DNA from 2 places in the Corynebacterium massiliense DSM 45435 genome. Region 2 is predicted to be linked to the other one. Evidence: riboswitches for the same ligand, from Rfam matches in the RefSeq annotation. Region 2 holds a riboswitch; the other holds the start of a gene.
What was found. Region 2 has a riboswitch for thiamine pyrophosphate ahead of thiC (phosphomethylpyrimidine synthase ThiC). Riboswitches for the same ligand answer to the same signal wherever they lie in the genome.
Positions count from the first base shown of each region.

Region 1: it holds a riboswitch for thiamine pyrophosphate, as region 2 does, so the genes downstream of both, CMASS_RS01610 (ECF transporter S component) here and thiC (phosphomethylpyrimidine synthase ThiC) in region 2, are expected to answer to the same signal.

Region 1 is NZ_CP063189.1:321,652-332,967, reverse strand. Features, by position in the region: gene CMASS_RS01620 (energy-coupling factor transporter transmembrane component T family protein) at 1-549, opposite strand, end outside; gene CMASS_RS01615 (ABC transporter ATP-binding protein) at 546-1,994, opposite strand; gene CMASS_RS01610 (ECF transporter S component) at 1,994-2,584, opposite strand; TPP riboswitch at 2,574-2,691, opposite strand; gene CMASS_RS01605 (DUF202 domain-containing protein) at 2,721-3,092, opposite strand; gene CMASS_RS01600 (YidH family protein) at 3,089-3,463, opposite strand; gene CMASS_RS01595 (ATP-binding protein) at 3,475-4,707, opposite strand; gene CMASS_RS01590 (DNA-directed RNA polymerase subunit beta') at 4,969-8,967, opposite strand; gene rpoB (DNA-directed RNA polymerase subunit beta) at 9,054-11,316, opposite strand, start outside.
Region 2 is NZ_CP063189.1:1,409,449-1,420,764, forward strand. Features, by position in the region: gene CMASS_RS06660 (DUF2469 domain-containing protein) at 193-513, opposite strand; gene CMASS_RS06665 (ribonuclease HII) at 642-1,292, opposite strand; gene lepB (signal peptidase I) at 1,293-2,078, opposite strand; gene lepB (signal peptidase I) at 2,056-2,823, opposite strand; gene rplS (50S ribosomal protein L19) at 3,026-3,370, opposite strand; TPP riboswitch at 3,549-3,660, shown strand; gene thiC (phosphomethylpyrimidine synthase ThiC) at 3,657-5,486, shown strand; gene CMASS_RS06690 (amidohydrolase) at 5,522-6,721, shown strand; gene CMASS_RS06695 (thiamine phosphate synthase) at 6,736-7,422, shown strand; gene thiO (glycine oxidase ThiO) at 7,426-8,553, shown strand; gene thiS (sulfur carrier protein ThiS) at 8,550-8,744, shown strand; gene CMASS_RS06710 (thiazole synthase) at 8,759-9,541, shown strand; gene CMASS_RS06715 (ThiF family adenylyltransferase) at 9,576-10,718, shown strand; gene CMASS_RS06720 (poly-gamma-glutamate biosynthesis protein PgsC/CapC) at 10,799-11,316, opposite strand, start outside.

The DNA of each region.
Region 1 (11,316 bases), 1.1 Mb from region 2:
GGTGATGAAGTGGCGGATGCGGCCGCGGTCGGTAAGCCCCCGGGCCCTGCGCGAGCGGTTCATCGCGTCCCAGTCGTCCTTGAACAGGCTCACCATGCGCACCCCGGCCACCGCGCCGATGACGAAGCGTGCGGGCAGGTGCCACACCTGCGCGAGCGCGTCGCCCAGTTCCGTCGGGTCGATGCCGCGAGCCAGGATAATGACCGGCAGCGCGACGGCAAGCACACGGAGCATGATGGCCACGGCCAGCTCGATGGAGTTGTCACTGATGGTGACAAGCCCCCAGGAGAAATACTCCTGCCCGCCAGGTGCGCCGTAGAGCAACATCGACACGCCGGACAGGGGCGCGGCGACCAGCACCGGCCAGGCGATGCGCACGAGCCGCAGCCAGCCCACCCCGCACAGCGGCGCGGCGGCAAGCGTGATGGCCAGCGAGACCGACGCGGAGACCCAGTCCACGCTGGCGAGCAGCGGCGTGGTCACAAGGAAGGCGAGCAGCAGCTTGGTCACCGGGTTGAGGCGGCCGGTGAGGTTGAACGAATCGGTCACCGGTCATCCTCCTCCGGGGTGTCCAGGTGCACTCGGTGGTCCCCCAGCGCCTGGATGAACAGGTCGTCGTGGGTCACCGCGGCGAGGGTGACACCGGCGTCGGTGAGCTCGCGCAGCAGGTACACCAGCTCGGTGAAGGTCTGCGGGTCTTGGCCGAAGGTCGGCTCGTCTAACAGCACCACCTGCGGCGCGGTGACCAGCGCCGTGGCCACGGACAGGCGGCGCTTTTCCCCGCCCGACAGGGTAAACGGGTTGGCCTTTTCCAACCCGCGCAGCCGCAGCCGACCGAGAAGCTCGTCGATGCGCTCTTCCGGCACCGGCTCCCCCATGACCTTCGGGCCAACGCGCAGCTCTTCTGCCACGCTGCGGGCGACGAATTGGTGTTCCGGGTTCTGGAAGACGTAGCCGATGCGGTGCGCGAGCTGCTTCGAGGACCACCGCCACGGCGCGCCCTTCGCGCCGGCGCGCACCTCTTCGGACATGCCGATCTCCCCGCCACGGGCGGGCAAGAGCCCAGCCAGCGTCTCCAGCAACGTGGTCTTGCCGGTCCCGTTTGCGCCGGTGATCACCGTGCACCGCCCCTCGGGCAATTCGAGAGTCCGCGGCGGGCCGAAACGGGTGACCAGTCCCCAGGCCCACAGGGCGGGGCTTGCCGATGCCCCACAGGCCCTGCCGGGCAAGTCCTCCGACCGCAGCGCGCGGCGCTGCGTCACCGTCTGGAAGTCGGCGTCTTCGACTACTTCGCCGTCCTCTAAGACCACCGCCCGCGGAATGAGCTCTTCCCAGTGCGAATACTGGTGCTCCACCACGATGAGCGTCGCGCCGGTTTCCTCCACCACCGACCGCACCGCGGCGATGACCTCGCGGGCACCGGCCGGGTCCAGGTTGGCGGTGGGCTCATCGAGCAGAATGAGGCCGGCCCCCATAGCCAAGACCCCGGCGAGCGCCAAGCGCTGCTTCTGGCCTCCCGACAGGCGGGTCGTGGGGTGATCCAACGGGAGGTGCAATCCGACGGTATCTAGCGCGTGCTCGACGCGCCGCCAGATCTCTGCGCGTGGGATACCTAAGTTCTCGCAGCCGAACGCTACGTCGTCACCCACCCGCGACGAGATGACCTGTGAATCCGGGTCTTGCAGCACCAGCCCCACCGGGATATCGCGACCGGGTGGCTGGGGCGTGTTTATCCCGTCATTTAAGAGAATCTCGCCTTCTTGGGTGCCTTCATCTTCCCCGACGAGCACGCCCGCTAGCGCGGCGAGCAGCGTCGACTTGCCGGAACCGGAGTCGCCGCATAGCAGCACCCGCTCCCCCGGTTCGACGGCGAGGTCCACCCCGCGCAGCGCGTAGCCATCCCGCCCGGCATGCGCCCACCCGAAGCCGCGGGCGGTCACTCCGACGGGTGCCGGGTGCGGTACGGCGGCGGCACTACTACCGGCGACCGCCATTAACGGCGCAGTTCACGGCCGACTGCGAAGCGGTCCAAAGCCCCGGCCTTGGCCAGCGCCTGCACGGCGGCATACCCCAATGCGCCGGCCAGGATTGCGCCGGAGATGACTAAACACACCAGGTAGGTGATGTTGAAGCCGAGGCTCTTGCTCAGGTTCGGGGTCAAGAACAGCTCGAGGATGAACGCGCCCAGGGCAGAGCCGATGCCGGCGAGGATGGCCGTGGGCAGGTTGAAGCGCCGGAAAGCGAAGATGAGGAAGATGATTTCTACGCCCAACCCCTGCGCGAGGCCGGAGTAGATGGTCTCAAACCCCCACTGGCTGCCCAGCGCCGCGGACAGGCAGGCCGCCAAGGTTTCCACGTAGAGGGCTGCGCCCGGCTTGCGGATGACCAACGCGCCGATAACGCCGCCGATGAGCCAGACGCCGGTGACCAGGCCACCGAGCCCCGGGGTCAGCGCGTCCATGGCTTCGAACCATGCGCCACCCACGAAGTTCCAGATTAAGAAAATGAACCCGCAGGCCACCGCCAAGATTGAGGCGACGATGATATCGATGACGCGCCAGCCGCGCCGTGCAGTATTAGCCACTATTCCTCCCTCACGCCGGCATTATCCGGTTCAGGTTCAACGGTTCGCCGCCCTGCTGGCGGCATCTCAGCCCCACCGCTGACAGCGGAGCACCCGTAGCTTGTCGATGTACTTAGACAGACCTAAGTCTACAGCCCTACTCCAGGGCGACTAACACTGCGGTCAGCACCGACAGACCAGCAATGATGCCGGCCATGACCGCGAATTGCGCCGTCGCCGGGGCTACCCGTTCGTCCCGGATCCCGCGTACTTTCATCTCGTAGCGGTCGCGGTTACTCAAGTACAACCACGCGGCCAGCACCAACACGACGGCAAGAACCACGAAGACCGCGGCGGGATAGCCCGTGGCCCACCGCAGAATGACCAGGGAGCACACCACCATCGCCAGGATGGTGCGGGTCCAGCTCAGTGAGGTCCGTTCAGGTTGCAGGCCGTGATCGGAGTGGTGCGGGCGCTCGTGCGGGCGGGAACGCCTGCGCGGGTAGTAATAGCGCGGGGTGCGGCTCACGCGAAGATCACCACGACGGCCACGCACACCAGGACGACGAGCAGGGTCAACGGGAGCGCCAAAATGGGAACACTCAGGGGACGGTCGTCCCGCAGGGCGCGTTCGGTGCGCACCCACCGTGCGAAAGCCACGATGGCCACCAGGCTCGCCGCGCCACAGGCGGTGATAGACCCCGCCTTCTGGAGCGTCGGGCTCAAGCTCCCGAAGTCGAACGCACCGATGGTGATCCCGCCGGCCAACAACGCAAGCGAGGTGCGCACCCACGCCAGGAACGTCCGCTCGTTCGCCAGAGTAAACCGCGGATCGGGCTCCTCCCCGCCGGGAAGAAGCGTTCGGGTCAGCCAGCCACGTTGTTTGTCGTCAGTGCTCACACCGGATCACCTTAGTGCCCGCTCCAAAGGGCTGACACGGGCACAGCCCACAACCGGTCTCCGGCCTGTGCGGCGCGGCCAGTGTTGACTACGACTCCACCGAGGAACTCATCACCGAGGGAATCACGCAGCTGTTTGAGATGGCGGAAATGTGAGGTTTTCGGCGCAGAAGTCGTCTTCACCTCCACGGCGACAATTCCGTGCGGCAGTTCGACCACCGCGTCCACCTCGGAACCCTCCCGGCTACGGAAATGGCCCACGCGATAGTCATTTTTGGCCCAGTGAGACTGCTTAATGAGTTCGTTGACCACGAACGTTTCCAGGAGAGAGCCAAGCCGCTCACCGCCGCGCGGCCCCGCCAACATGTCTACGGAGTCGTGCGCCAGCGCCGCGGCTAATCCCGTATCGTTAAGCAGAATCTTCGGCCGGGAGACAACCCGTTTGAGTTGGTTGTGCGACCACACGGGGACTTCTCGGACGAGAAAGAGTGTCTTTAAGTGCTCTAGGTACCTCGCTACGGTGGGCCGCGATATGCCTAGAGTCTCAGCCATCTTCTCTTTTACGAGCTCCTCCGAGGTGGTCGCCCCTACCCATTCCAAGAGTTTGTACATATTGGCCACGTCGATGCGCGCGAGATCCAAGGCATCGCGCTCGACTAGGCGACGCGCATAGTCACGCAGCCAGGATGCCCGCACCTGGTGCGACATGTTTAACGGACGCGGGTAGCCTCCCCGCCCCAACATTTCCGCGAGCTGCCCGCGCGACAGGGTTTCACCGTCACCTAGCCCATCCCCGGCCAAGAACCTGTCGACCCACGTGGCCCGTGCCCCCTGTATTTCTGCTTCCGCCAATGGTTCCAGATCGACTGATACCGCTCGACCCGCGAGTGAGTCTTCCGCTCCCGGTATTCGCAGGAGGTTCGCGGATCCCGTCAGAATGAGTTGCCCAGGCCTATCGTGCCGATCGACGTGCCGTTTGATGGCCAGGATGAGCTCAGGAACGCGTTGGATTTCGTCAATCACCACACGCGGCGCGTCCTGAGAGAGAAAGGCGGCGGGATCATCCTCGACGAAGTGGCGGTCCAATTCGTCGTCCATGGTTACGAACTGCGTACCTACCGGATTATCCAACATCTGGGTGAGCGTCGACTTTCCCACCTGCCGCGCGCCTTGAATCATGACGACGGGGAAGTTCCTCAACAGTTCCTGGACCCAGGAACTCACAAAACGGTCGTAGCGTTCCACCCCGCCCACCATAGCACCCATCTGCACAGGTATTGTCTTTAATGTTCGTTTTGCGGTCGGATTTTGTTCGTTTTGCGGCCTGTTTTTGTTCGTTTTGCGGGCGAGTTTTGAACGATCAGCGCTCGCTTCGTGAACGGTTTGTCGGCGGCATCGTGAAGCAACCGCTCCCCGCACGAGAAAACGGACAACGCCCCGCCGACCACCCGTGGTGAGTGGAACGGCGGGGCGTTGCCCGTTACCGAATGCTAGGCGCGTGCCGGATTAGTTGAGGGTGAAGTCCTCATCCAGCGGAACGGAGGCACCGGTGTACTCACCGAAGCCCTCGTCGCCATAGATGGAATCCCCGTAGGTCGGGATGGAGTACGCGGAGTTGCGCGCCGCCTCGGTCGGCTTGACCGAGATGTTGCGGTACCGCGAGATACCCGTACCAGCCGGGATGAGCTTACCGATGATGACGTTCTCCTTCAGGCCGATGAGCTTATCGGAGCGCTTGTTGATGGCGGCATCGGTAAGAACGCGGGTGGTCTCCTGGAAGGAGGCCGCGGACAGCCAGGACTCGGTAGCCAGGGACGCCTTGGTAATACCCATGATCTCCGAGCGCAGCTGTGCCGGCTCGCCGCCCTCGGCGACCTGCGCGGCGTTGATCTGCTTCGCCTCGGACAGGTCCACCAGGGAGCCCGGCAGGAACTCCGTGGAGCCCGCCTCGATGACCGTGCCACGACGCAGCATCTGACGGATGATGATCTCGATGTGCTTGTCGTGAATGGCCACACCCTGGGTGCGGTAGACGGCCTGAACCTCGTCGATGAGGTGCTTTTCCACACCACGACGGCCAAGGACCTCGAGCACGTCGTGCGGATCCGCAGCGCCGCGCATGAGGCGCTCGCCCACCTCGACGTGGTCGCCGTCGCGCAGGGAACGCTCGATCATGGCGTCCGGGTTGGACTCCATCGGGCGGCGCACCTGAGCCAGGCCCTGCCGCTTGGACAGCTTCTCGTAGACCACGTTGTCTGAACCGTCGTCCGGGGTAATGGTCAGGGTCCAGAAGTTGCCCTCGTCCGACAGCGAGACGGTACCCGCCACGGACGCGATCGGGGCGCGGTTCTTCGGGTTACGGGCCTCGAAGAGTTCCTGGACACGCGGCAGACCACCAGTAATGTCGCCACCGACACCACCCTGGTGGAACGTACGCATGGTCAGCTGGGTACCCGGCTCACCAATGGACTGGGCGGCGACGATGCCGACAGCCTCGCCGATGTCCACCAGCTGGCCAGAGGCCATGGACTTGCCGTAGCACTTCGCGCAGACACCGGCCGGGGTCTGGCAGGTCAGCACGGAGCGGACCTTGATTTCGGTGACGCCAGCCGCGATGAGCTTGTCGGTCAGCTCATCGCTCAGCTCCGCGCCGGCCTCGGCAACCACGTTGCCCTCGCCGTCCTTGACGTCGGAGGCCACAACGCGGCCGGAAGCCGAAGTCTCCCACAGATCGTGGACCTGGAACTTGCCCTCGGAGACCTCCTCCGCGATCGGGACGCGCACACCCTGGCGGGTGCCACAGTCCTCTTCGCGGACGATGACGTCCTGGGCGACGTCGACCAGACGACGGGTGAGGTAACCCGAGTCGGCGGTACGCAGCGCGGTATCGGCCAGGCCCTTGCGGGAACCGTGCGAGTTGTTGAAGTACTCCAACACCGACAGACCTTCGCGGAAGGAGGTCTTAATCGGACGGGTGATGTAGTCACCCTTGGAGTTCACGACCATGCCCTTCATGCCGGCCAGCGTCCAGATCTGACGCATGTTACCGGCAGCACCGGACTTCACAATCATCGGAATCGGGTTGTCGTCCGGGTAGAGGTCCTCCACGGCCTGACCCACGGTGTCCGTGGCGTCCTTCCACAGCTCAACCAGGCGGTCGTAGCGCTCGCGCTCGGTCAGGGCACCCTGGTCCCAGTACTTGCGCTCGATGCGCTCGGCTTCCTTCTCGTAAGACTCGAGGATCTCCGTCTTGTTCGGCAGGACCAGAACGTCCGACATGGTGATGGTCACGCCCGAGCGGGTAGCCCAGTAGAAGCCGGCGTCCTTCATGTTGTCCAGCACCTGGGCCACGGTGATCATCGGGTACTTGACCGCCAGGTCGTTGATGACGTCACCGATGAGCACCTTGCCGTCGCCGCCGCCCTTACGGACCATTATGCCCTCGAGGTACGGGTAGTTCCACGGCAGCAGCTCGTTGAACATGATGCGGCCGAGCGTGGTGCGCGCGGTCCACTCCTGGCCGCGCTCCCAGCCGTCGGGGAACTGCTCCGCCTCGACATCCTTCGGCGGACGCAGGTGGGAGATGCGGACCTGGATCGGGGCCTGCAGGCCCAGTACGCCGCGGTCGCGCGCCATAATCGCCTCAGCGTAGGACGAGTAAATGCCCTGCGCCGGACGGTCCTCGGTGGCCTCCTGGTAGCGACCTTCGCCGCCGATCTCGTCCTCGGACTTGTCCATGGTGAGGTAGTACAGGCCGGTCACCATGTCCAGACGCGGCATAGCCAGCGGCTTACCGGACGCCGGGGACAGGATGTTGTTGGACGCGAGCATGAGCACGCGTGCCTCGGCCTGCGCCTCCGCCGACAGCGGGAGGTGAACAGCCATCTGGTCACCGTCGAAGTCGGCGTTGAACGCCTCACACGCCAGCGGGTGCAGCTGGATGGCCTTACCCTCGACCAGGATCGGCTCGAAGGCCTGGATGCCCAGACGGTGCAGGGTCGGCGCACGGTTCAGCAGAACCGGGTGCTCCGAAATTGCCTCTTCCAGAACGTCCCACACCTCGGAGCGCTGGCGCTCGACCATGCGCTTGGCGGACTTGATGTTCTGCGCGTAGTCGTTTTCCACCAGGCGCTTCATGACGAACGGCTTGAACAGCTCGAGCGCCATGAGCTTCGGCAGACCGCACTCGTGCAGCTTGAGCTGCGGGCCGGTAATAATGACCGAACGGCCGGAGTAGTCCACACGCTTACCCAGCAGGTTCTGGCGGAAGCGGCCCTGCTTGCCCTTGAGGAGGTCAGACAGGGACTTCAGCGGACGGTTGCCCGGGCCGGTGACCGGACGGCCGCGGCGGCCGTTGTCGAACAGCGCGTCCACCGACTCCTGCAGCATGCGCTTCTCGTTGTTGACGATGATCTCCGGCGCGCCGAGATCGATCATGCGCTTCAGGCGGTTGTTGCGGTTGATCACGCGGCGGTACAGGTCATTGAGATCCGAGGTGGCGAAACGGCCACCATCGAGCTGCACCATCGGGCGCAGCTCCGGCGGGATCACCGGGATCGCATCCAGGACCATGCCGGCCGGGTCGTTGCCGGAACGCAGGAAGGCAGCGACGACCTTGAGGCGCTTGAGCGCGCGCATCTTCTTCTGGCCCTTGCCGTTGTTGATGACCTCGCGCAGCTCCTCGGCCTCGGACTCGAGGTCGAAGTTGCGGATCAGCGTCTGCAGGGCTTCGGCGCCCATGCCGCCGGTGAAGTAGTCCTCGTAGCGGTCGACGAGCTCTTCGTAGATGGTCTCGTCGATGATCATCTGCTTCGGCTCGAGCTTGAGGAAGGTGTTCCAGATCTCGTCGAGGCGCTCGACCTCGCGCTCGCCGCGCTCGCGGATCTGCTGCATCTCCTTCTCAGCGGCACGCTTGACCTTGTTGCGTGCGTCCGCCTTGGCGCCGGACTCTTCCAGCTCCGCGAGATCCTGCTCGAGCTTGGACGCCCGCTCTTCGATCTCGGAGTTGGTGTCGTCCTCGACGTCCTTCTTCTCCAGCAGCATCTCTGCTTCCAGAGTGGACTGGTCGTTGTGGCGCGCCTCTTCGTCGACGGACGTGACGATGTTCGCCGCGAAGTAGATGATGCGCTCGAGGTCCTTCGGGGCGAGATCCAGCAGGTAGCCCAGACGGGACGGGACGCCCTTGAAGTACCAGATGTGGGTGACCGGGGCGGCCAGCTCGATGTGGCCCATGCGCTCACGGCGCACCTTGGACTTGGTCACCTCGACACCGCAGCGCTCACAGATGATGCCCTTGTAGCGCACGCGCTTGTACTTGCCGCAGGCGCACTCCCAGTCACGGGTCGGGCCGAAGATGCGCTCGCAGAACAGGCCGTCCTTCTCCGGCTTGAGGGTGCGGTAGTTGATGGTCTCAGGCTTCTTGACCTCGCCCTTGGACCACCGGCGGATGTCTTCGGCGGTGGCAAGGCCGATGCGGAGCTCGTCAAAGAGGTTTACGTCGAACACGTAAATTCTCCCTTTCATCCTCCGGGTGGAGGAAGTTGGTGGCGTTTTCAGTGGGAAATGAGTTGTGCCTTGTGGGGCGAGGCTAGCTAGGCGATGTCAGGAGCGGCGCCCTCATCGTGGGACAGGTTGATGCCCAACGAGGAACCGGATTCCATATCGTCATCGTCCGAGCCGGACAGCTCCATCGGCGTGCCGTCGGTGGACAAAACCTCCACGTTCAGGCACAGCGACTGCAGCTCCTTGAGCAACACCTTGAAGGACTCCGGGATGCCCGGATCCGGGATGTTGTCGCCCTTGACAATTGCTTCGTAGACCTTGACACGGCCGACCACGTCATCCGACTTGATGGTGAGCAGCTCCTGCAGGGTGTAGGCGGCGCCGTACGCCTGCATTGCCCACACCTCCATCTCGCCGAAGCGCTGGCCACCGAACTGCGCCTTACCACCCAGCGGCTGCTGGGTAATCATGGAGTACGGGCCGGTGGAACGGGCGTGGATCTTTTCGTCGATGAGGTGGTGCAGCTTGAGGATGTACATGTAGCCGACCGAAACCGGGTACATGTACGGCTCACCGGAGCGGCCATCGAAAAGCGTGGCCTTACCGTTTTCATCGACCAGCACGTCACCATCGCGGTTCGGCTTGGACGAACGCAGCAGCGCCGACAGCTCCTCGTTGGTCGCACCGTCGAAGACCGGCGTGGCAGCCAGGGAGTTCGGCGGAACGTCGTAGAGCTCCTCCGGCAGGGTCTTCAGGATCTCCTCGTTGCGGGGATCCTCGGTGTCGACCTTCCAGCCGGCCTTGGCCAGCCAGCCCAGGTGCAGCTCCAGAACCTGACCGATGTTCATACGACGCGGAACACCGTGGGTGTTCAGGATGACATCGACCGGGGTGCCGTCAGCCATGAACGGCATGTCCTCCGGCGGCAGGATCTTGCCCACAACACCCTTGTTGCCGTGGCGGCCGGCGAGCTTATCGCCGTCCTGGATCTTGCGCTTCTGCGCAACGTAGACGCGGATCATCTCGTTGACGCCCGGGGACAGATCGTCGTCGTCCTCGCGGGAGAAGCGGGCGACGCCGATGACCTTGCCGGTCTCGCCGTGCGGCACCTTCATGGAGGTATCGCGGACTTCGCGGGCCTTCTCGCCGAAGATGGCGCGCAGCAGGCGCTCCTCCGGGGTCAGCTCGGTCTCACCCTTCGGGGTGACCTTGCCCACGAGGATGTCGCCGGCACGCACGTCCGCGCCGATGCGGACGATGCCGCGCTCGTCGAGATCGCTGAGCACGTCCTCGGAGACGTTCGGGATCTCGCGCGTGATTTCCTCGGCACCCAGCTTGGTGTCGCGGGCGTCGATCTCGTGCTCCTCGATGTGGACGGACGTCAGGATGTCCTGCTCCACGATCGACTGGTTGACGATGATCGCGTCCTCGTAGTTGTGGCCTTCCCACGGCATGAACGCGACCAGCATGTTGCGGCCGAGCGACATCTCGCCGTTGTTGGTACCCGGACCATCGGCCAGCACCTGACCAGCCTCGACGCGCTCGCCCATGCTGACCAGCGGAGTCTGGTTGTAGTTGGTGCCCTGGTTGGTGCGCTCGAACTTGCGCAGCATGAAGGTGTCACGCTGGCCCTCGTCATCCATGATGGTGATGAAGTCAGCAGTGACGTTTTCCACCACACCGGCCTTCGGGGCGATAACCAGATCGCCGGCGTCGTAGGCGGCGCGGCGCTCCATGCCGGTACCGACGAACGGCGCCTCGGAGCGGACCAGCGGGACCGCCTGGCGCTGCATGTTCGCACCCATGAGCGCACGGTTCGCATCGTCGTGCTCCAGGAACGGAATCATCGCGGTTGCAACCGAGACCATCTGACGCGCGGACACGTCCACGTAGTCGACGCCGTTGGCGTCGGTCACTCCGATGTCACCGTCGCGGAGGCGAACCTCAATACGGTCGCCGGTGATGTTTCCCTCGGCGTCCTGCTCGACCTCAGCCTGGGCGATAGCGAAGCGATCCTCTTCATCAGCGCTCAGGTACTCGACCTGGTCAGTGATCTTGCCGTCCACGACCTTGCGGTACGGCGTTTCGATGAAGCCGAAGGAGTTCACGCGCGCGTAGGAGGCGAGGGAGCCGATCAGACCGATGTTCGGACCCTCCGGCGTCTCCACCGGGCACATGCGGCCGTAGTGCGACGGGTGGACGTCTCGGACCTCAATGCCGGCGCGCTCACGGGACAGGCCGCCCGGACCCAGCGCAGACAGGCGACGCTTGTGGGTCAGGCCGGACAGGGAGTTGTTCTGGTCCATAAACTGCGACAGCTGCGAGGTACCGAAGAACTCGCGGATGGACGCA
Region 2 (11,316 bases):
TGTACGGAGGCGATGCGCGCTGTACTGGCAACTTCAACGCAGGTGGGGTGCGTGCCACAAGGGAGACACAGATTGTGAGTTTTATCGAGTGCCGAATCTGTGGATAACTCGTCTTTCCGCGGGGTTATCCACAGCCGGCCGGCCCTAGGTCTTGCACCCGCTACACCACACGGTGTATAGGGCCGGGTGAACTTAACGGTCGGAATTCGGCTCCGGCATGATGAGGTCCGGCTTGTCCAGCTCCTCGATGTTGACGTCCTTGAACGTAATCACCCGCACGTAGCGCACGAAGCGGGCGGAGCGGTACATGTCCCACACCCACGCATCCGACATGCGTACCTCGTAGTACACGTCCGGGCCGCTGGTGTGCGGGATGAGCTCTACGGCGTTGGCGAGGTAGAAGCGCCGTTCGGTTTCCACCACGTAGGAAAACTGGCTGACCACGTCGCGGTACTCGCGGTATAGCGACAGCTCAACTTCGGCCTCGTAGTTATCGAGTTCTTCAGCGCTCAACAGTTACTCCTCGCTTGTCTCGCCGGACGGTATCCCTCGGTATACGCAGTGCGTGTGGGCTGGTCGTCAGTGTAATAATCGTCGGTTCAACATCAGGTGAGGCACGCGGGGCGTGCCCGCCGAAGATCTCAGGCACCACGCTGCCACTGCGCATGCGCGGCCGCCACGTTGGCGTAGCTCATCCGGTGCTGCGCGCAGGCGCCGAGTTCTTTAATTGCTCGGGTGTGCACGGCGGTGCCGTAACCTTTGTGCGCGGCCAAGCCGTAGCCCGGGTAGCGCGCGTCAAGGTCATCCATCAAGCGATCGCGGGCGACCTTGGCCAAGACACTCGCGCCGGCGATGCAACGCGCGGCGGCGTCACCGCCAATCATCGGCAAGCACGGCACCGCCATCCCCGGCACCGGCAAAGCATCAGTCAGGATGTAGCGCGGGCCGGGCTCCAGCAGAGCCGCCGCCCGCCGCATCCCGGTCACGTTGGCCCACTGGATACCGCGCTTGTCGATGTCCGCGGCCCCAATGTGGACCACCGACCAGGCGACCGCATGCTTCTTGATCACCGGCTCGAGGCGTGCCCGGGCCGCCGGGGTGAGTTTCTTCGAGTCAGTGAGGGTGGCCAGCCCCGCGATGGTGCGATCGGGCAGGATGCACGCCGCGATCGTAATGGGCCCGCAACACGCCCCGCGGCCGGCCTCATCGATCCCCGCTACCGGCCCTAGCCCCGCCCGGGAAAGGGCGACCTCGTAGGTGCGGGACTGTTTGAGCCTGCGCACGCGCGCCACCTATACCCCCGCCTTTGGCGAGCCTGCGGAATGCAAAGCGGCGGGAGCGGCCAGCTCGGTCGGATCGACGCTGTCTACTCCACCGAAGCGGCTGAGCGGGGCGAGCACCCCGATCACCTTGCCGCGCACGTGGTCGACACCGATGGTGCCTTGCATCTCATCGCCGATGTGGGCGCGGGAATCCATGGAATTGGTCCGGTTGTCCCCCATCAGCCACAGGCGACCCTCCGGGACGGTGACCGGCCCGAAGTACTCGCCGCCGCAGGCCTGCGATCCGGTCTGCGGGTTCACAGGAGGTGCCCCGCCCGCAGCGCCGCCGCCGGTCTCGACATAGGGCTCGGTAAGCACCGTGCCGTCGACGACGATGCCGGCATCGCCAGGCTGGCACTCCACGGTCTGGCCGCCGGTGGCGATGACGCGTTTAACAAAGGTGTTTTCGTCATTGGCGCGCAGTCCCGCCCAGGCCGCGATGTTTTGCGCACCCCTCACGAGAGTGTTGCGCGAACGCTGTACCGAAAAGTCAGCGTTCCACGACGCTTCCCCAGCAAAGACGACCACATCGCCTGGCTGCGGGTCGGAACCGTAGTAGCTCAACTTCTCCACCGCGATGCGGTCGTTGGTACACCCCGGGCAGCCGTGCAGCGTCGGCTCCATGGACGCGGACGGGACCACGTACATCCTGCCCACGAAGTGCTGCACCAGGGCGAGAAGCACGAAGGCCGCCGCGGCGACGGCGACCAGTTCGAGCAGCCAGCGACTGCGGTCAGCCCTGGATATCCGGGTCATCGACACCGCCGATGTGGTTGAACGGGAAGAACACAAACTGGACCTTGCCGCGGATGTTTTCGCGCGGGATGGTGCCGTACGAGCCGTCGTCCATGTGGAAGCGCGAATCGGCGGAGTTGGTGCGGTTATCGCCCATCATGAAGTAGCGGCCCTCCGGCACCGTGATCGGGCCGAAGTACGGGCCGCCGCACGCCTCCGACCCCGTATGTTCATCCACCGGGTAGGTGGGCGGGTCCATGACGAAGGACTGGTCGGTGGGCTTTCCGTCGACCATGATGCTCGGATCCCCAGCCTGGCAGGACACGGTCTGGCCACCGGTAGCAATGACACGCTTGACCAGGTCGTTCTCATTCGGGCGAGCGAGCGACAGGAAGCTGAGGCCGTCCTGGATTGTGGAGATAGCCGGGTTGTCAGAGCGCGGCGAGTCCCACATTTCGTTCCACGAGTCCGTGCCCTCGAAGACGACGACGTCACCGGGCTGCGGGTCGGAGCCGTAGTAGCTCACTTTCTCGGTGAAGATCCGATCGTTGGAGCAGCCTTCGCACCCATGCAGAGTCGGCTCCATCGAGCCGGAAGGGATGACGTACTGGCGCCCCACGAATTGCTGGAATAGCCCCACGACAAACAGCACGGCGAGGACGATCAGGAGCGTTTCCACTATCCAGGGAAGCCCCGTGGACTTCTTGGCCTCTGTGGCGGGCTCCGCTACCGGCCCGGCCGGGGTCTTGTCATCTTGGGTAGTCACGGGAAGCGATCGTAGCAACCGGCCGCTCACACCCCAGCACACGGCGCGCTTGGGTATTCCTGGCAAAACAGTGGCGCTGTCCAGGAAATCCGGCGAGGCAGCTTCGACTACGCAAAACGGCCCCGCGGGAGGTTATCTCCCGGGGGCCGTAAGTAGCGCTCTGCTGCTGGCGGCTCACGCCACCAGCGCTACGGCGCGCGTGTTACATGCGCTCCTTGATGCGGGCCTTCTTGCCGCGCAGGTTGCGCAGGTAGTACAGCTTGGCGCGGCGAACCTTGCCGCGGCGGAGCACCTTGATGGACGCCAGGTTCGGGGAGTGAACCGGGAAGGTACGCTCAACGCCGATGCCGAAGGAGACCTTGCGCACGGTGAAGGTCTCGCGGATGCCGGAGCCCTGGCGGCGGATGCACACGCCGCGGAAGGTCTGGGCACGCTCGGTGTTGCCCTCGATGACCTTGACGTCAACGTCGAGGGTGTCGCCCGGACGGAATGCCGGGATGTCGTCGCGACGCTGCTCTGCGTCGATCTTGTCAATGATGTTGGTCATGAAAGATGTCCTTTTCAGTTTGGGATAGAGGACCCTAGCCCACAGGCCGGTTCGTATCCGTCTACACAATCAACTTCAAAATCGTGCCACACATTGCGTGGCCAACCAAATCTTTCCACCGATTTTTCCGTTCCGCTTCGGCCACCCCGGCCCCGCCCTATAGTGGGTGACCGTACCCACAACACCCCGCGGGTGCTCGTTAACCGCGAGCTGAGATCGGCGCTTGCACGCCGGGACCGCCGAACCTGTCTGGTTAGAACCAGCGAAGGAAGAGAGGTTGGAAGCCATGACGGCTGCCCACAGTGACCACTCCGAAATCCACCCCAAGCACTCCTACTCCCCTATCCGGCACGACGGCTTGGAGGTCCCGGAGACCGAAATCCAGCTGGACGATTCGCCCAGCGGCCCCAACGAGCCGTTCTGCGTCTACCGCACGCGCGGGCCGGAGTGCGACCCGAAGGTGGGCCTGAAACCGCTGCGTGCGCAGTGGATCACCGAGCGTGACGATGTCGAAGAGTACACCGGCCGCGAGCGCGACCTGGCCGATGATGGCCGCTCCGCCCAGCGCCGCGGCGCGGCCTCCCAGGAATGGCAGGGCGAAAAGCGCGCCCCTCTGCGCTCCCGGGAAGGTCGCCGCGTTACCCAGATGCACTACGCCAAGCGCGGCATCATCACCCGCGAGATGGAATTCGTCGCCCTGCGCGAGCACTGCGACCCAGAGTTCGTCCGCAGCGAGGTCGCCCGCGGCCGCGCGATTATCCCGAACAACGTCAACCACCCGGAGTCTGAGCCGATGATCATCGGCCGGAAGTTTCTGACCAAGATCAATGCCAACATCGGCAACTCCGCGGTGACCTCCTCCATTGAAGAGGAGGTGTCCAAGCTGCGCTGGGCCACCCGGTGGGGCGCGGACACCGTGATGGACCTATCGACCGGTGATGACATCCACACCACCCGGGAGTGGATCTTGCGTAACTCGCCGGTGCCCATCGGCACGGTGCCCATCTACCAGGCACTGGAGAAGGTCAACGGCGAGGCGGAGAAGCTCACCTGGGAAATTTTCCGCGATACCGTCATCGAGCAGTGCGAGCAGGGCGTGGACTACATGACCATCCACGCCGGGGTTCTGCTGCCGTATATCCCGATGACCACGCAGCGTGTCACCGGCATCGTCAGTCGCGGCGGCTCCATCATGGCGGGCTGGTGCCTGGCCCACCACAAGGAATCCTTCCTCTACGAAAATTTCGACGAGCTCTGCGAGATTTTTGCGCGTTACGATGTCGCCTTTTCACTCGGCGATGGCCTGCGCCCCGGCTCGCTGGCCGATGCCAACGACACCGCTCAGTTCGCCGAGCTGAAAACCATCGGTGAGCTCACCCGCCGGGCCTGGGAATACGACGTGCAGGTCATGGTCGAAGGCCCCGGCCACGTGGCCATGGACAAAATCCAGGTCAACAACGACCTCGAGCAAGACTGGGCCTCCGACGCGCCCTTCTACACCCTCGGGCCCCTGGTTACTGACATCGCGCCGGGCTATGACCACATCACCTCCGCCATCGGCGCCGCGCAGATCGCCATGGGCGGCACCGCCATGCTCTGCTACGTCACCCCGAAGGAACACCTGGGGCTTCCCAACCGCGACGACGTGAAAACGGGCGTTATCACCTACAAGCTCGCCGCCCACGCCGCGGACGTGGCCAAGGGACATCCGGGCGCGCAGGCGTGGGACGACGCGATGAGTAAAGCGCGCTTCGAGTTCCGCTGGCACGATCAGTTCGCGCTGTCCCTCGACCCGGACACCGCGCAGTCGTACCACGACGAGACCCTGCCCGCGGAGCCGGCAAAAACGGCCCACTTCTGCTCGATGTGCGGGCCGAAGTTCTGCTCCATGCGGATCAGCCAGGACATCCGTGACGAGTTCGGCGGCCAGCTCGATACCGCGCTCGCACAAGACACGGCCAACGCCATCGCGGACCTGGGGTTGCCCAGCTTCCCGGCGCGGGAAGATAAGGTGCAACAAGAACGCGATCGCCGCGCGAACGTCGCTGGCGAGCAGTCCATGGCGGAGCACTTCCGTGCCGGCGGCTCCCAGCTGTACCTGCGCGATCGCAGCTAGATTGCCCGCTTTTTCCGTAAAGGACTCGAATTTCCATGACCGACGTGAGACCACTCGTAGACGCTGTGCACAACACGCAAGCCGAGCGGGAGGAGCTCTACGTCTGGCTCCACCAGCACCCCGAGTTGTCGATGCAGGAGAAAGCGACCTCGGCGCGCGTGGAGGCGCTCTTGGTAGAGATGGGGTTCGAGTGTTCCACCTTCGCCGAGACCGGGAAGGTGGGCGTCTTAGAAAACGGCCCCGGCCCTACGGTCATGGTGCGTGCCGATATGGACGCGCTGCCCATCGCGGAAAACACCGGGCTGGACTACGCGGCCGACCCGGCCGCGGGGCGGGGCCACATGTGCGGCCACGACATGCACATGGCGGCCCTGCTCGGCGCGGCCCGTTCCTTCGCAGATAACCGGGACGAGTGGTCCGGCACGTTCATCGCCCTTTTCCAACCGGGTGAGGAAGCTGGCGGCGGCGCGGCCGCGATGGTGGCCGACGGGCTGGCGGACGCGCTGCCCACCCCGGATGTGGTGCTGGGGCAGCACGTCCTGCCCATCGATCCGCCGCTGGGGTTCGGGACCATCGCGGGGCGGATGACCACCGCCGCGTCGAATTGGAAGGTCACCATTCACGGCCGTGGCGGGCACGGATCGTCGCCCGAGACGGCCATCGATCCGGTGGTCATTGCCGCGTCCGTCATTACCCGCCTGCAGACCATCGTTGCCCGCGAGTCGAATCCGCACGAGCCGACGGTGGTTACGGTGGGAACGGTGCACGGCGGCCAATCCACCAACAGCATCCCGGACTCCGTGGAGCTGGGAATTAACACCCGCGCCGTCTCTGACGAGGCCACCACCCGGATCGTGGAGAAGATGAAGCGTATTGTGCGCGCCGAATGCGCCGCTGGCGGGGCGGTAAAGGACCCCGAGTTCGAGCTTCTCGATTCCGTACCGCCCATCATTAACGATGACGACGCTACCGCGACCGTCCACTCCGCCCTTAAGGATTACTTCGGCGACAGTGAAGTCAGTGAGCTGAAGCCGATGGGGATCAGCGAGGACTTCGCCATCCTCCCCTACGCCTTCGGCGCGCCCTACTGTTTCTGGGGCTGGAGCGGGTTTGCCGCCGGTGCGCACGGCCCCAGCAACCACTCCTCCGAATTCGGCCCGCAGCTACAACCCACGCTCGACCGCGGCACTATCGGCATCATTGTCGCCGCCCTGGCATGGCTAAAGAAGGGATAAGGGAGAAAAGACCGATGGATCTCCGCTGCTACTTCGTCACAGGCCGACCTGCCGATTCATCGTCGCCGCAGGATTCTCACGCCGCCATCGTGGCCACCGCCGCCCGCGCGGCCGCCGGGGGTGCCGGCATGGTGCAGGTGCGCTCGAAACCGATTTCGGCCCGGGATCTCTATGACCTGGGCAAGGATGTCGCTCAGGCGGTCCACCGCGAAAACCCGGCGACGCAGGTGCTTATCGATGACCGCGTCGACGTCGCCCTTGCCCTCCGCGACCACGGGGTGGCGGGCGTGCACGTCGGGCAGGATGACCTCGACGTCCGCGTGGTGCGCGAGCTTATGGGGCCAGACGCCATCATTGGGCTGACCACCGGCACCCGCCAGCTCGTGGAAAGGGCAAACGAGCTCGCCGACGTCATCGACTACATCGGGTGCGGGCCTTTCCGCGCCACGCCCACGAAAAAATCGGGACGACCGCTTCTCGGGCTGTCCGGCTACCCCGAGCTCGTGGCGCTCTCCGAGGTCCCGCTCGTGGCCATTGGGGATGTCACCGCCGCCGACGCCGCCGCGCTCGCGGAGACCGGCGTGGCCGGGCTGGCCATCGTGCGCGGCATCATGCACGCCGCCGACCCCGCCGCCTACTGCCGCCGAGTGGTCTCCGAGTTTGCCCGCGGCCACAAAGCGGCCAGCCACGATAAGGAGTAGCTCATGCACATCGCCGTTGCCGGTGGCGGGATCATTGGCCTGTCCACCGCGCTAGTCCTGCTCGACCGCGGGCACGAGGTCACCGTTTTCGACCCGCAGCCCGCCTCCCCCGACGCGGCGAGCTACCACGCCGGCGGCATGCTCGCCCCCGCGGCCGAGGTGGTCTACCAACAGGACCTGCTCATTCCACTCATGCATAAAGCTGGCGAGCTGTATCCCCAGCTAGTCGATCTGGTCAGCCGCTACACCGATCTGCCCACCGGGTACCGCACCGACGGCACGCTGGTGATCGCCCACGATCGGGCCGATACCACGCACCTTTCCGAGCTGCGGGACTATCAGACCCGGGCGGGCCTCGACGTCGAGCGACTCACCCCGCGAGCAGCGCGGAAGCTGGAACCGGCCCTTGCCCCAGGTCTTAGCGGCGCGGTCAGCATCTCGGGCGACCACCAGATCCAGCCGCGGCTCTTCCTCGCGGCGCTTCTCCGGGCCATCGACACGGCAGGCGGCAGCATCCGCCGCGAGAAGGTGGCCCACATCGACGGCGCTACCGGCACTATCCGCACGGAATCCGGCAGCTACGCAGCCGACCAGGTGGTGCTCGCTGCGGGCTTGGGCGCCGGTGACATCGACGGGTGGTTCGACGGCGACGACAACCCGCTGGACCTGCGTCCCGTGCTCGGCGAGGTCATCCAGCTGCGCGTGCCCGACCACCAGTACCCGCTGCTCAACCGGGTGGTGCGCGGGTTCGTTGAGGACCGCCCGATCTACCTCATCCCCCGGCGCGACCGCACGCTCACCATTGGCGCGACCACGCGCGAAGACGGCAGGCACACCCCGCAGGCAGGCGACGTGCTGCAGCTGCTTCGCGATGCCAGCCTGGTCTGCCCCGCCGTCGAGGAGTGCGACTTTGTCGAGACCTCGGTGGGCGCGCGCCCCGGCTCTCCGGACGACCTTCCGTACCTCGGGCGCGTGGGCGACCACGTGGTGGTCTCCACCGGGTATTTCCGCCACGGGATCCTGCTGGCCGGGCTCGCGGCGCAGGCGGGCGCTGACCTGACGGAAGGCCGGGAGCCCGACATAGACTTGTCCGCATGCACGCCACTTCGGCATAGGAGGAAACCCGCATGACTTTGACTGTGAATGGAGAAGAAATCACTACGTCGGCCGGCAGCGTGGCCCAGCTCGTCGAGGAGTTAGATGCCGGCGACGGCTGCGCGGTGGCCGTAGACGGCGAGGTCATCCCACGCTCGCGCTGGGAGACAACCGAGCTATCACCGGGTGCCACCATCGACATCCTCACCGCGGTCCAAGGCGGGTAAGGAGAACAAAGAAAGTGCGCATCGCAGAGAAGGAATTTTCCTCCCGTCTCATCATGGGCACGGGCGGGGCAACCTCGCAGGAGATGTTGGAAAAGGCTCTGGTGGCCTCCGGCACGGAGCTGACCACGGTGGCCATGCGGCGCCACTCGCCCACTGCTACGCAGCGCGGTGAGAGCGTCTTTGACCTGTTGCGCCGGCTGAATATTGCCCCGCTGCCGAACACGGCCGGGTGCCGGACCGCGCGGGATGCCGTCATCACCGCGAAACTTGCCCGCGAGGCGCTGGACACGAATTGGGTGAAGGTGGAAGTCATCGCCGATGACCGCACCCTGCTTCCCGATGTCGTGGAAACCCTAGACGCCACCGAACAGCTCGTGGCGGAAGGCTTCGTGGTGCTCGCCTACACCAGCGACGATCCGGTGGCTGCGAAGCACCTGGAGGACGCCGGCGCGAGTGCCGTCATGCCGCTGGCCTCGCCCATCGGCACCGGCTTGGGTGTGCTCAATCCGCACAATATTGAGCTCATTTGTTCGCGGGCGGACGTGCCCATTCTTGTCGATGCCGGGGTGGGCACCGCCTCCGATGCCGCTCTGGCCATGGAGCTGGGCTGCGACGGCGTTCTGCTCGCCAGCGCGATCAACCGCTGCCAGGATCCGGTCGCCATGGCCCACGCCATGAAACAGGCGGTCAACGCGGGGCATCTCGCGGCACACGCCGGGCGCATCCCCAAGCGTGAGCACGCCCAGGCCTCGTCGTCCTTTGACGGCCTCGCAACTTGGTCCGACCAAGTCCTTTAACCAGCCACGAGTGCACAGGAGGCACCCTCAACCAATGTCGTCTTCGTCCCTTCCCGAGCGCGAGCGTGCCCGCACCGCCCGCCACCTCAACCTGCCGGGCTTTTCCCTTTCCGACCAGGAGGCGCTGTTTCACGCGCACGTGCTCATCGTGGGCGCCGGTGGTCTCGGGTGCCCGATCTTGCAGCAGCTCGCTGCCGCGGGTGTCGGGGAAATTACCCTCATCGACGACGACACGGTGGATCTCACCAACATCCACCGCCAGATCCTCTTCGGCGCCGACGACGTCGGCCGCCCCAAGGTAGACGTCGCCGCGGAGCGTGCCCGGGCCCTGCAGCCGGATCTGACCATCTACCCCGTGCGTGACCGTCTCACCACGGATAACGCGGTGGACTACGTGGGAAAGTGCGATCTGGTCCTCGACGGCTCGGATACCTTTGCCACGAAGTACTTGGTAGCCGATGCCGCGGAAATCACCGGCACTCCCCTGGTCTGGGGCACGGTCCTGCGCTTCCACGGCGACGTCGCGCTGTGGCACTCAGGGGCGGCGTCACGCGGCGTTGGCTTGCGCGACGTATTCCCGCAGCAGCCGGGCGCCGACAGCGTCCCGGACTGCGCCACCGCCGGGGTCTTAGGAGTGACCACGTCGGTCATCGGCGGGCTCATGTCCACCCTGGCCATCGGGCATATCACCGGCCGGGACAGCCAGCCTGGACGCATCACCAGCTACGACGCTTTTCCCGCGACCATGCGGACGGTGCAGGCATCTGCCGATCCGGAGCGCACGCCGGTCACCCAGTTGGAGGGCTATTACGGGGAAAGCTGCGCCGCGCCCGGGGCTGGGGCCGGGTCCGGGGCTGGGGCCAGTTCCGACGACGCGGCAGACCACGGGCCCCTGCAGCTCGTGCGCGATGGCGAGGCCGTTCTGGTGGACATCCGCGAATCCCACGAACACTTCCTCGCCGATTTCCCGGCGGAGCTCAACCCGCGGCGGCTACCGCTGAGCTCCATCGGCTCACTCGGGGACGTGGAGGAAGCCCTCGCCGGTGCCGACCGTGCCGTCATTGCCTGCGCGGCGGGTGTGCGGAGCGCGAACTTCATTTCTGAGTTCGAAGAGTTTGCCGCCGCGCACGGCTGCGAGCTCATCGATCTGCCCGGCGGGATTCACGGGCTGGAGTAACGCGGCCACTCGCCGCTCTCACCGCTCAACCCCGCTTTTGGCACCGCGGTGCACGCACGCCGCTACCGCGGCGCGCGGTTCTACATCAACGCCGTCAGCGCACTGCCGATAAGCGCGGTAGCAACCGCGGAGATGCCCATGCCGATGCCGGTGCGCTTCGGCCCGTACTGGATGAGGTCGTTGGCGATGATCGCCGGCAGGACAATCATCACTAGGTTCTGCACGCCGTCCAGGCGGGTGCCGGCGACCGCGACGATGGCGAACTCGACCAGCGTGGTGAGCACTGCAGACGACAAGATGAGGACGAGGAATCGGTCCTTGCCGTGCAGGGCGACGCTCTTGCTCATCGCGGTGCCCAACAGCCACAGCGCGACGGCCACGCCGAGGATCATCAGGACGTACGGCCAATGCGTCAGGGCCGCCAGCAGCATGCCCACGGTCACGTAACCGCCGGTGCGCAGGTTGTGCTGGGCCCACGGTCCCTCCTGGATAACCACGGCGGCCAGAACCGACACCGCGCTGAACGTGAACAGCACACCGGTGCTTACCCCGCCCGGCTCGAACAGGTACTCCGATAGCGACGCGCCTGGGATGACCT